3 regions of the Bordetella pertussis 18323 genome follow, and region 3 is predicted to be linked to each of the others. Evidence: predicted binding sites of a transcription regulator. Region 3 holds the regulator's gene; each other region holds the start of a gene.
What was found. Region 3 encodes LexA, which represses DNA repair genes until DNA is damaged. Its sites were predicted from a motif close to ACTGTATNNNNATACAGT; they were not measured.
Positions count from the first base shown of each region.

Region 1: BN118_RS06355 (DNA topoisomerase IV subunit B) is a predicted target of LexA. The motif match lies at 1,115-1,132, and genes of this name have one in related genera.
Region 2: BN118_RS06770 (PA0069 family radical SAM protein) is a predicted target of LexA. The motif match lies at 1,687-1,704, and genes of this name have one in related genera.

Region 1 is NC_018518.1:1,338,535-1,341,807, forward strand. Features, by position in the region: gene rho (transcription termination factor Rho) at 1-584, opposite strand, end outside; gene trxA (thioredoxin TrxA) at 697-1,023, opposite strand; gene BN118_RS06355 (DNA topoisomerase IV subunit B) at 1,265-3,273, shown strand, end outside.
Region 2 is NC_018518.1:1,428,242-1,431,514, forward strand. Features, by position in the region: gene cysD (sulfate adenylyltransferase subunit CysD) at 1-223, shown strand, start outside; partial or broken gene BN118_RS06765 (sulfate adenylyltransferase subunit 1) at 276-1,522, shown strand; gene BN118_RS06770 (PA0069 family radical SAM protein) at 1,711-2,985, shown strand; gene BN118_RS06775 (hypothetical protein) at 3,139-3,273, shown strand, end outside.
Region 3 is NC_018518.1:1,816,146-1,819,418, forward strand. Features, by position in the region: gene BN118_RS08555 (IS481-like element IS481 family transposase) at 1-439, opposite strand, end outside; gene BN118_RS08560 (autotransporter outer membrane beta-barrel domain-containing protein) at 524-880, shown strand; gene lexA (transcriptional repressor LexA) at 1,107-1,757, opposite strand; gene BN118_RS08570 (amino acid aminotransferase) at 1,886-3,088, opposite strand; gene uvrB (excinuclease ABC subunit UvrB) at 3,166-3,273, shown strand, end outside.

The DNA of each region.
Region 1 (3,273 bases), 480 kb from region 3:
ATGGCGTGGGCCACGTGCTGCATCATCACCGTCTTGCCGGACTTGGGCGGCGCCACGATCAGGCCGCGCTGGCCCTTGCCGATGGGGGCGAAGATGTCGAGGATGCGGCCGGTGAGGTTTTCCTCGCTCTTGATGTCGCGTTCCAGACGCATCACCTGGTTGGGGTGCAGCGGCGTCAGGTTCTCGAACATGATGCGATGCTTGATCGCTTCAGGGGGCGAGCCGTTGACCTTGTCCACCTTGACCAGCGCGAAATAGCGCTCGCCATCCTTCGGGGTGCGTACTTCGCCCTCGATGGAGTCGCCGGTGTGCAGGTTGAAGCGGCGGATCTGCGACGGCGAGATGTAGATGTCGTCGGTGCTGGCCAGGTACGAGGTGTCCGGCGAGCGCAGGAATCCGAAGCCGTCGGGCAGGACTTCCAGCACGCCGTCGCCGAAGATCTGTTCGCCTTGCTTGGCGCGCCGCTTCATGATGGCGAACATCAACTCCTGCTTGCGCAGGCGGTTGGCGTTCTCGATTTCCAGGCCGGCGGCCATTTCCAGCAACTGCGACACGTGCAGCGCCTTCAGTTCATTGAGGTGCATCGCGGTGAATGTAGGGGGAGATAAGAAGAAGGGTTCGGGCGGCGGGCCACGGACGGGCCCGCGCGGGAATCAGGGGGGAATGCGCGGCCGATTGGCGGCGCATTCCCGGATTTTACAACGCGCCGTCCAGGAATGCGGTCAGTTGCGATTTGGACAGGGCGCCGACCTTAGTGGCGGCGGCCTGGCCGTCCTTGAACAGCATCAGGGTCGGAATGCCGCGCACGCCGTACTTGGCCGCCGTGTCCTGGTTTTCGTCCACGTTCAGCTTGGCCACGGTCAGGCGGCCGGCGTATTCGGCAGCCACCTCTTCGAGGATGGGGGCGATCATCTTGCAGGGGCCACACCAGGCGGCCCAGTAGTCCACCAGCACCGGCTGGCCGGATTTCAGCACATCTGCCTCGAAGCTGGCGTCGCTGACGTTCTTGATTTGCTCGCTCATGATGGTGATTCTCGGATTCCGCTGCGCGACCCGTGCATGGAGCATGCGGCCGCTGTTCTTGTTCGACGTGTAGGAAGGATTAAAGCATACCACTGTCATTAACAACAGGGTTTGCCGGTTTTGTGTAGGATGTTGCGGCGTCACCGGGCCTACAAAAGGGTCCGGCGGCTGTCACAATGTTCATCGTACCGAATTCGCGGCTGGTCAGCGCGTGCGCATCCCACCTGGAGCCGCGCCGAATATGGACTTGTCCGTAAAATGTCGGTTTTTTTCCACAGATGTTGGGGATAACTTGGCCACACCACGTTACACCGAAGCGTCGATCCGCGTTCTGAAGGGGCTGGAGCCTGTGCGCCAGCGCCCGGGTATGTATACCCGCACCGAGAACCCCCTGCACATCGTGCAGGAGGTCATCGACAACGCGGCCGACGAAGCGCTGGCCGGTTACGGCAAGCAGATTCAAGTCACGCTGCACGGCGACGGCAGCATTTCGGTCGAGGACGACGGACGCGGTATTCCGGTCGGCCTGCACCCGGAAGAGAACGCGCCGGTCGTCGAGCTGGTTTTCACGCGCCTGCACGCAGGCGGCAAATTCGACAAGCAGGGCGGCGGCGCGTATGCGTTCTCCGGCGGCCTGCATGGCGTGGGGGTGTCCGTCACCAACGCGCTGGCCACCCGCCTGGAGGTGGTGGTGTGGCGCGACGGCGCGGTGCACCGGCTGGTGTTCGCCGGCGGCGACGTGATCGAAGCACTGGCGCCGTACCCCGAGGGCGGGCGCAAGAAGTCGGGCACCCGCGTGCGGGTATGGCCCGACGCCAAGTATTTCGACAGCCCGGCCATCCCGATGGCCGAGCTGACCCACCTGCTGCGCAGCAAGGCCGTGCTGCTGCCGGGCGTCAAGGTGTCGCTGGTCAACGAGAAAACCGGCGACACGCGCACCTGGCAGTACCAGGAGGGCCTGCGCGGCTACCTGGCCGAGGCGCTGGCCGGCGCCGAGCTGATGATCCCGTTCTTCGAGGGCCAGCAGTACGCCGGGGCCGACCACGACAGTTTCGCCGAAGGCGAGGGCGCCCAATGGGTGGTGGCTTGGGCCGAGGACGGCAACGTGGTGCGCGAGTCGTATGTCAACCTGATCCCGACCCCGGCCGGCGGCACCCACGAATCGGGTTTGCGCGAAGGCCTGTTCGGCGCGGTCAAGGGGTTTGCCGAGCTGCACAGCCTGCTGCCCAAGGGCGTCAAGCTGCTGCCCGAGGACGTGTTCACGCGCGCCAGCTTCGTGCTGTCGGCCAAGGTGCTGGACCCGCAGTTCCAGGGCCAGATCAAGGAGCGCCTGAACAGCCGCGACGCCGTGCGCCTGGTGGGCTGCTTCGCCAAGAGCGCCCTGGACCTGTGGCTGCACAGCAATGTCGAATATGGCAAGAAGCTGGCCGAATTGGCCATCCGCCAGGCGCAGGCGCGCCAGCGTTCGGCGCAGAAGGTCGAAAAGCGCAAGAGCTCGGGCGTGGCCGTGCTGCCCGGCAAGCTGACCGATTGCGAGTCCAGCGACGCCAGCCGCACCGAAGTGTTTCTGGTCGAGGGCGACTCGGCCGGCGGCTCGGCCAAGATGGGGCGCGACAAGGAGTTCCAGGCCATTCTGCCGCTGCGCGGCAAGGTGCTCAATTCCTGGGAGGTCGACCGCGACCGGCTGTTCGCCAACAACGAGATCCACGATATTTCGGTGGCGATCGGGGTGGACCCGCACGGCCCGGGCGATGAGCCCGACCTGTCGGGCCTGCGCTACGGCCGCATCTGCATCCTCTCGGACGCGGACGTGGACGGCTCGCACATCCAGGTGTTGCTGCTGACGCTGTTCTACCGGCATTTCCCCAAGCTGATCGAGGCCGGCAACGTGTTCGTGGCCCGGCCGCCGCTGTTCCGGGTGGACGTGCCGGCGCAGGGCAAGCGGCCGGCGCGCAAGATCTACTGCCTGGACGCCGGCGAACTGGAGGCCGCGCAGGACAAGCTGCGCAAGGAAGGCGTGCGCGAGTCGGCCTGGAGCGTGAGCCGCTTCAAGGGCCTGGGCGAAATGAACCCCGAACAGCTGTGGGAGACCACCATGAACCCGGACACCCGCCGGCTGCTGCCGGTCGGCTACGGCGACCTGACCCCCGGCGACACCACCCGCATGTTCGACATGCTGATGGGCAAGGGCGAGTCGTCGCAGCGGCGTGCCTGGATCGAGGAGAAGGGCAACCTGGCGGAGCTGGATAT
Region 2 (3,273 bases), 390 kb from region 3:
GACGCCGCCGGCGAAGGGCGAAACCGTCGAGCAGCTGGCCGTGCGTTTCCGCACCGTGGGCGATATCTCGTGCACCTGCCCGGTGGCCTCCGATGCGGCCGATCCGGCTGCCATCATCGCCGAGACCGCGGTCACCGACATCACCGAGCGCGGCGCCACCCGGATGGACGACCAGACCTCCGAGGCGTCGATGGAACGCCGCAAACGCGAAGGCTACTTCTGAGCCGGCCCGCACCTGAACACCGGCGCGCCTGGCGCGCCCACTGGGGACATGCATGAACGCTTTGAACGATTCTTTCCTGGCCGGCGCCGACAACGGCGTGCTGCGGCTGATCACCGCCGGTTCGGTCGACGACGGCAAGTCGACGCTGATCGGCCGACTGCTGTACGACAGCAAGGGCGTCTTCGCCGACCAGCTCGACGCCATCTCGCGCGCCAAGCACAAGCGCGTGGCCGGCGACGGCATCGATTTCTCGCTGCTGACCGACGGCCTGGAGGCCGAGCGCGAGCAGGGCATCACCATCGATGTGGCCTACCGCTATTTTTCGACACCCTTGCGCAAGTTCATCATCGCCGACGCGCCGGGCCACGAGCAGTACACGCGCAACATGGTGACCGGGGCGTCCACCGCCGATGCCGCCATCATCCTGGTCGACGCGACGCGACGCGGGCGGCCGACGGGCGGCTGCTGGCCCAGACCAAGCGCCACAGCGCCATCGCGCGCCTGCTGGGCATCAAGCACATCGTGGTCGCCGTCAACAAGATGGATCTGGTCGATTGGGACCGGGCCGTGTTCGAGCGCATCGGCGCCGCCTATGGCGAGCTGGCGCGCCGGCTGGCGCTGCCGGCGTTCCACATCCTGCCGTTGTCGGCGCTGCACGGCGACAACGTCGTCAACCTGTCGCCGCACTCGCCCTGGTACGAAGGGCAGCCCTTGCTGACGCTGCTCGAAGGGCTGGACCTGGCGGGAGACGGCCGCGATCTGCCATTGCGCGTACCGGTGCAATGGGTGGCGCGCCACGGCGGCGAACGGGCCGACGATTTTCGCGGCTACGCCGGCCGCGTGGCCAGCGGCGTGTTGCGTCCGGGCGACGAGGTGGTGGTGCAGCCGTCCGGGGTGCGCGCGCGCGTGCAGCGGGTGCTGGCCTTCGACGGCGAACTGCAGGAGGCGGTCAGTGGCGACTCGGTCACGTTGATCCTGGATCGCGATGTCGATGTCTCGCGCGGCGATGTGCTGGCGCATGCGCAGCCGCTCAATCCCGCGCGCCGCTATCTGCTCAAGCATGGCACGCGGCTGACTTCGGCGAAGATCAGCGCGGTGCACACGCGGCGCGACATCCATGAGCTGCAGGAGGTGCCCAATGCCGATGGCGTCTTGCACATGAACGACATCGGCCGCGTGTCGCTGCTGACGCGCGAGGCCTTGGCGACCGATCCGTACGCCGCGATCGCGGCCACCGGCGCGTTCATCCTGATCGACGAGGCCACGCACCAGACGGCTGCCGCGGGCATGCTCGAATAGGCGGCCGCCAGGCCCCCGGCAGGCTGTTGTTTTTAATCCAAACCCTTGCTGGGCGCGGTTCTCCGGGCGATTTCCAAAGGATGAAATGATTTCCCCGGACGGCGCCGCCGTCTTGGGGTAAATTCGATGCATGGCTCGCAAGGGCTGCGGGGCTTGCCAAAAGTACTGTGTTTTTGTACAGTGCATTCATGGCAAGCACCGAACATTCTTTTTCCGCCGGTTTTGGGTCCCCGGCTGCCGCCCCCGCCGCCTTGCGCGGTCGGGGTGCGGTTACTAATGTTCCGCATCGCTTCCAGCAAGCCGACCGGGTCCGCGTCGACGACGGCTGGGCCAATCCCGACTACACCGCAGGTTCCGACGCCGCCGCGCTTCCCTCTGTCGCCGAGGCGCTCGGGCAGGGCGGGCGGCGGGCCATCCCCATCGCCGTCGAGGGCGCTGATGCGTCACCGAATACTTGCGCCCAGGCGCCGGCCCCGCGCACCATCGTGCAGGCCGAAGAAGCCCGCAAGATGCTCTCGCGCAACGACTCCCCCGACATCCCGTTCGACGTGGCGGCCAACCCCTATCGGGGCTGCGAGCACGGCTGCGTGTACTGCTACGCGCGGCCCACGCATGCCTACCTGGGCTATTCGCCGGGGCTCGACTTCGAAACCCGGCTGGTGGCCAAGGCCAACGCGGTCGCCGCGCTGCGCGCCGAGCTGGCCCGTCCGGGCTACCGCGCATCGCCCATCAACATCGGTTCGGCCACCGACGCCTACCAGCCCATCGAGCGTACCTGGCGCCTGACGCGCGGCATGCTCGAACTGCTGCTGCAAACCCGCCACCCGCTTACCGTCGTTACCAAGAACGCCCTGGTCGAGCGCGACCTCGACCTGCTGCAGGACCTGGCGCGCCAGAAGCTGGTCACGGTATTCGTCAGCATCACCACGCTGGATGCCGCCATGGCCCGCACGCTGGAACCGCGCGCCTCGGCGCCGTACCGCCGGCTGCAAACGGTGCGCACCCTGGCGCAGGCCGGCGTGCCGGTGGGTGTGCTGGTGGCGCCTGTCATCCCGTTCATCAACGACGAATCCCTCGAGCACATCCTGCAGGAGGCCAGCGCGGCTGGCGCCTGCTACGCCAGCTACACCGTGCTGCGCCTGCCCTGGGAAGTGAAAGAGGTCTTCGAAACCTGGCTGCAGGCGCATTTTCCGGATCGCGCCCAGCGTGTGCTGCACCGTATCGAAGATCTGCGCAACGGCCGGCGCAACGATACGGCCTTTGGTTCGCGCATGCGCGGTACCGGCATCTGGGCCGATTTGCTGCGCCAGCGTTTTGCGTTGGCCACGCGCAAGCTGGACCTGAACCGCCACCGTCCCGAACTCGACACGCATCGTTTCGTCCCGCCGCTCGAGCCCGGCTTGCCGCCGGCCCGCGGCCGGCGCGAGGCGCGTGCCCAGCCGGGGCAGCTGGCCTTGTTTTAGCGGCGCGTCGCCGCAGGCGCCTGGCGCCGCCGCGACGTTGCCAGTGGTAGGGGGCCGCGCCCGTCGCGGCAGTGGTTTGACATGCATTCGCGGCGTGGTCCGCGAAGAGCCGGGGCCTCGGGGCCCGCCGGCTTCAACACCAGGAGAGTCGACATGACTATCGCTACGACGCTTGACGCTGCAACATCCTTGCCGACGGCCGTGCCCGGTCGCACCTTGGGCGCGCTGCGCCGCCTGGCGCGCGCATGGGCCGGCGCGGCGGTACCGCAGCGCAAATGGCCGTTTCCG
Region 3 (3,273 bases):
GGATACGTCCCAGCTTCTTGATGTCGATGTGCAGCAGATCGCCGGGGGCCTGATGCTCGTAGCGCACCACCGGCTCGGCCGGCTCCAGGTCGGCCAGGTGCGACAGACCGGCGCGGGCCAGGACGCGGCTGACGGTGCTGGCTGACACGCCCAGCGCCTGGGCGATGCGCGCTTGGGTCAGCCGCTTGCGGCGCAGCTCCACGATAGCCAGCGCCTTGGCCGGCGCAATCGCTCGGGGCGAGACCGTCGGGCGCGAGGACGCATCGGCCAAGCCCGCCTGGCCCTGAGCCAGGAAGCGGCCCAGCCATTTGCGCACAGTCGGCGCGGTGACCCCATAGGCGCGGGCCGCTTCAGGCACACAAACTTGATGGGCGATCAATTGCTGGACCATTTCGAGTCGACGTAGGAAGGTCAATCGGGCATGCTTATGGGTGTTCATCCGGCCGGGCTCCTTGAGTGAACTGGGGGGTTGGCGATTTCCAGTTTCTCAAATCCGGTTCGGATGAACCATGCATACAACCTATTGAATCTTCACAACTACACGGCCAGCAATGGCGTGCGCGTCGACGTGGCAAGCACCAAGTCGTTGCTGGGCCGGGCAGGCCTGCAGGTGGGACGCAAGCTGGATCTGGGCAACGGCAAACTGGTGCAGCCGTACGCCAAGCTGAGCTGGTTGCAGGAGTTCGATGGCGTGGGCAAGGTGCGCACCAACGATATCGGCCATGACGTCAAACTGCGGGGCGGGCGCGCCGAACTCGACTTGGGCGTGGCCGCGGCGCTTGGCAGGCACAGCAGCCTGTTTGCTTCGTACGAGTACAGCAAGGGCAGCCGCTTGACCATTCCGTGGAGCTTTCACGTCGGCTATCGATACGCCTGGTAAGCCAAACGCGTCGTGCCACCGCGCGCCGGAACACCCGGCGCGCGGTTTTTTTTGCCGCCGGGCCGCCCCAAGGCAAAAAAGCCCCCTCGGGGGGCAGCAAGCCCGCATAGCGGGCGCAGCGTGGGGGCACTACTTTGCCGCTGGGCCGCCCCAAGGCAAAAAGCCCCCTCGGGGGGCAGCAAGCCCGCGTAGCGGGCGCAGCGCGGGGGCTTCTTTCTCCGTTGGCTCAGTGCAGGGGCTGGGTGCGGATCAGGCCGACCGCGATGCCTTCGAGCGCGAATTCGTCGGTGTTGGCCACGACGATGGGAGCAAAGTCGGGGTTCTCGGGCAGGAGCTCGATGCGGCCGTTCTGGCGCTGCAGGCGCTTGACCGTGACCTCGTCGCCCAGACGGGCCACCACGATCTGGCCGTTGCGGGCCTCGGCGGCGCGCTTGACGGCGAGCAAGTCGCCTTCGAGGATGCCGGCGTCGCGCATGCTCATGCCGCGCACCTTCAGCAGGTAGTCGGGCGTCTGGGCAAACAGCCCGGGATCGACGCCGACCTCGCGCTCGACGTGCTCGCTGGCCAGGATGGGGCTGCCTGCCGCCACGCGGCCCACCAGCGGCAGCACGAGCTGCGCCAGCAGCGGATGCGTAAGCTGGGCCGAGGGCGTTGCGCTGTCCGGCACCTTGAGACGGATGCCGCGGGAGGCGCCAGCGGTCAGTTCGATCGCGCCCTTGCGCGCCAGCGCCTTGAGATGGTCTTCGGCGGCGTTGGGCGACCGGAAGCCAAGCGCCTGGGCGATTTCGGCCCGGGTGGGCGGAAAGCCGGTGCGCGCCACGGTCTGGCGGATGAGATCGAGGATTTCCTGCTGGCGTTCCGTGAGTTTGGTGGCCATGGCGATGACCCGCTTTTGCGGACTGTATGGATATACAGCGCCATTCTGGAGGACCCACGGGAAAAAAGCAAGCCGCAAAAGAAAAGCGGAGCCATGGGCTCCGCTTCTCGATGCCGGCCGTGCCGTGCCTACTTCAGCACCGCGGCGATGCCGGCCGCGACCGCGTCGATGTTGCGGCTGTTGAGCGCGGCCACGCAGATGCGGCCGCTGGAGACCGCGTAGATGCCGTGCTCTTCGCGCAGGCGATCGACCTGGGCGGCGGTCAGGCCCGAGTACGAGAACATGCCGCGCTGCGCCAGCACGAAGCTGAAGTCCTGCGCCACGCCCTGGGTCTTGATCTTCTCGACCAGCTCCTTGCGCATCAGGCGGATGCGGTCGCGCATGCCGGCCAGTTCATTTTCCCAGAGCGCGAACAGCTCGGGTGTGTTCAGGACCGTGGACACCACGGTGCCGCCGTGGGTGGGCGGGTTGGAGTAGTTGGTGCGGATCACGCGCTTGAGCTGGCTGAGCACGCGGGCGGCCTCGTCCTTGCTGCCGGCCACCACGGTCAGGGCCCCGACCCGCTCGCCATACAGCGAGAAGGACTTGGAGAACGACGAGCTGATGAACATGGTCAGGTCGAGCGCGGCGAACATGCGCACCACGGCGGCGTCCTGCTCCAGGCCTTCGCCGAAGCCCTGGTAGGCGATGTCGAGGAACGGCACCAGGTTGCGCGCCTTGACCACGGCGGCGATCTGTTCCCACTGTTGCGGCGTGGGATCGACGCCGGTCGGGTTGTGGCAGCAGGCGTGCAGCACCACGATGGTCTGTTCGGGCGCGGCCTGCAGGGCGGCCAGCATGGCTTCGAAGTTCAGGCCATGGGTGGCGGCATCGTAATAAGCGTAGGTCTCGACCGGGAAGCCGGCGCGCTCGAACAGGGCGCGGTGGTTTTCCCAGCTGGGGTCGCTGATGAGGACCTTGGACTGCGGCAGCAGCTGGCGCAGGAAGTCGGCGCCGATCTTCAGCGCGCCGGTGCCGCCCAGGGCCTGCGCGGTCAGCACGCGGCCTTCGGCGGCCAGCGGCGAGTCGGCGCCCAGCAGCAGCGCCTGCGCACCCTTGTTGTACCCCGCGATGCCTTCGATCGGCAGATAGCCGCGGGCGGCGGCGGCTTCGATGCGGGCCACCTCGGCCTTGCGCACGGCCTGAAGCAGCGGGATGCGGCCTTCGTCGTCGTAGTACACGCCCACGCCCAGGTTCACTTTGCCGGGACGGGTATCGGCGTTGTACTGTTCGTTCAGGCCAAGAATGGGGTCGCGCGGCGCGAGTTCGACGGAAGCGAAAAGAGTGCTCATGGGTGTAGGGAAGGGTGGGTGGACGCGGTAGGAAGGGCTGTGGATAATGGGGGGTTTACCCTGAGAGACAGTCTATCATGACCGCTCCTGGATTCGTCGAATTCCCCGATAGCCCGTTTCACCTCTATCAGCCGTACCCTCCCGCGGGCGACCAGCCGGGAGCGATCGACGCGTTGACCGAGGGC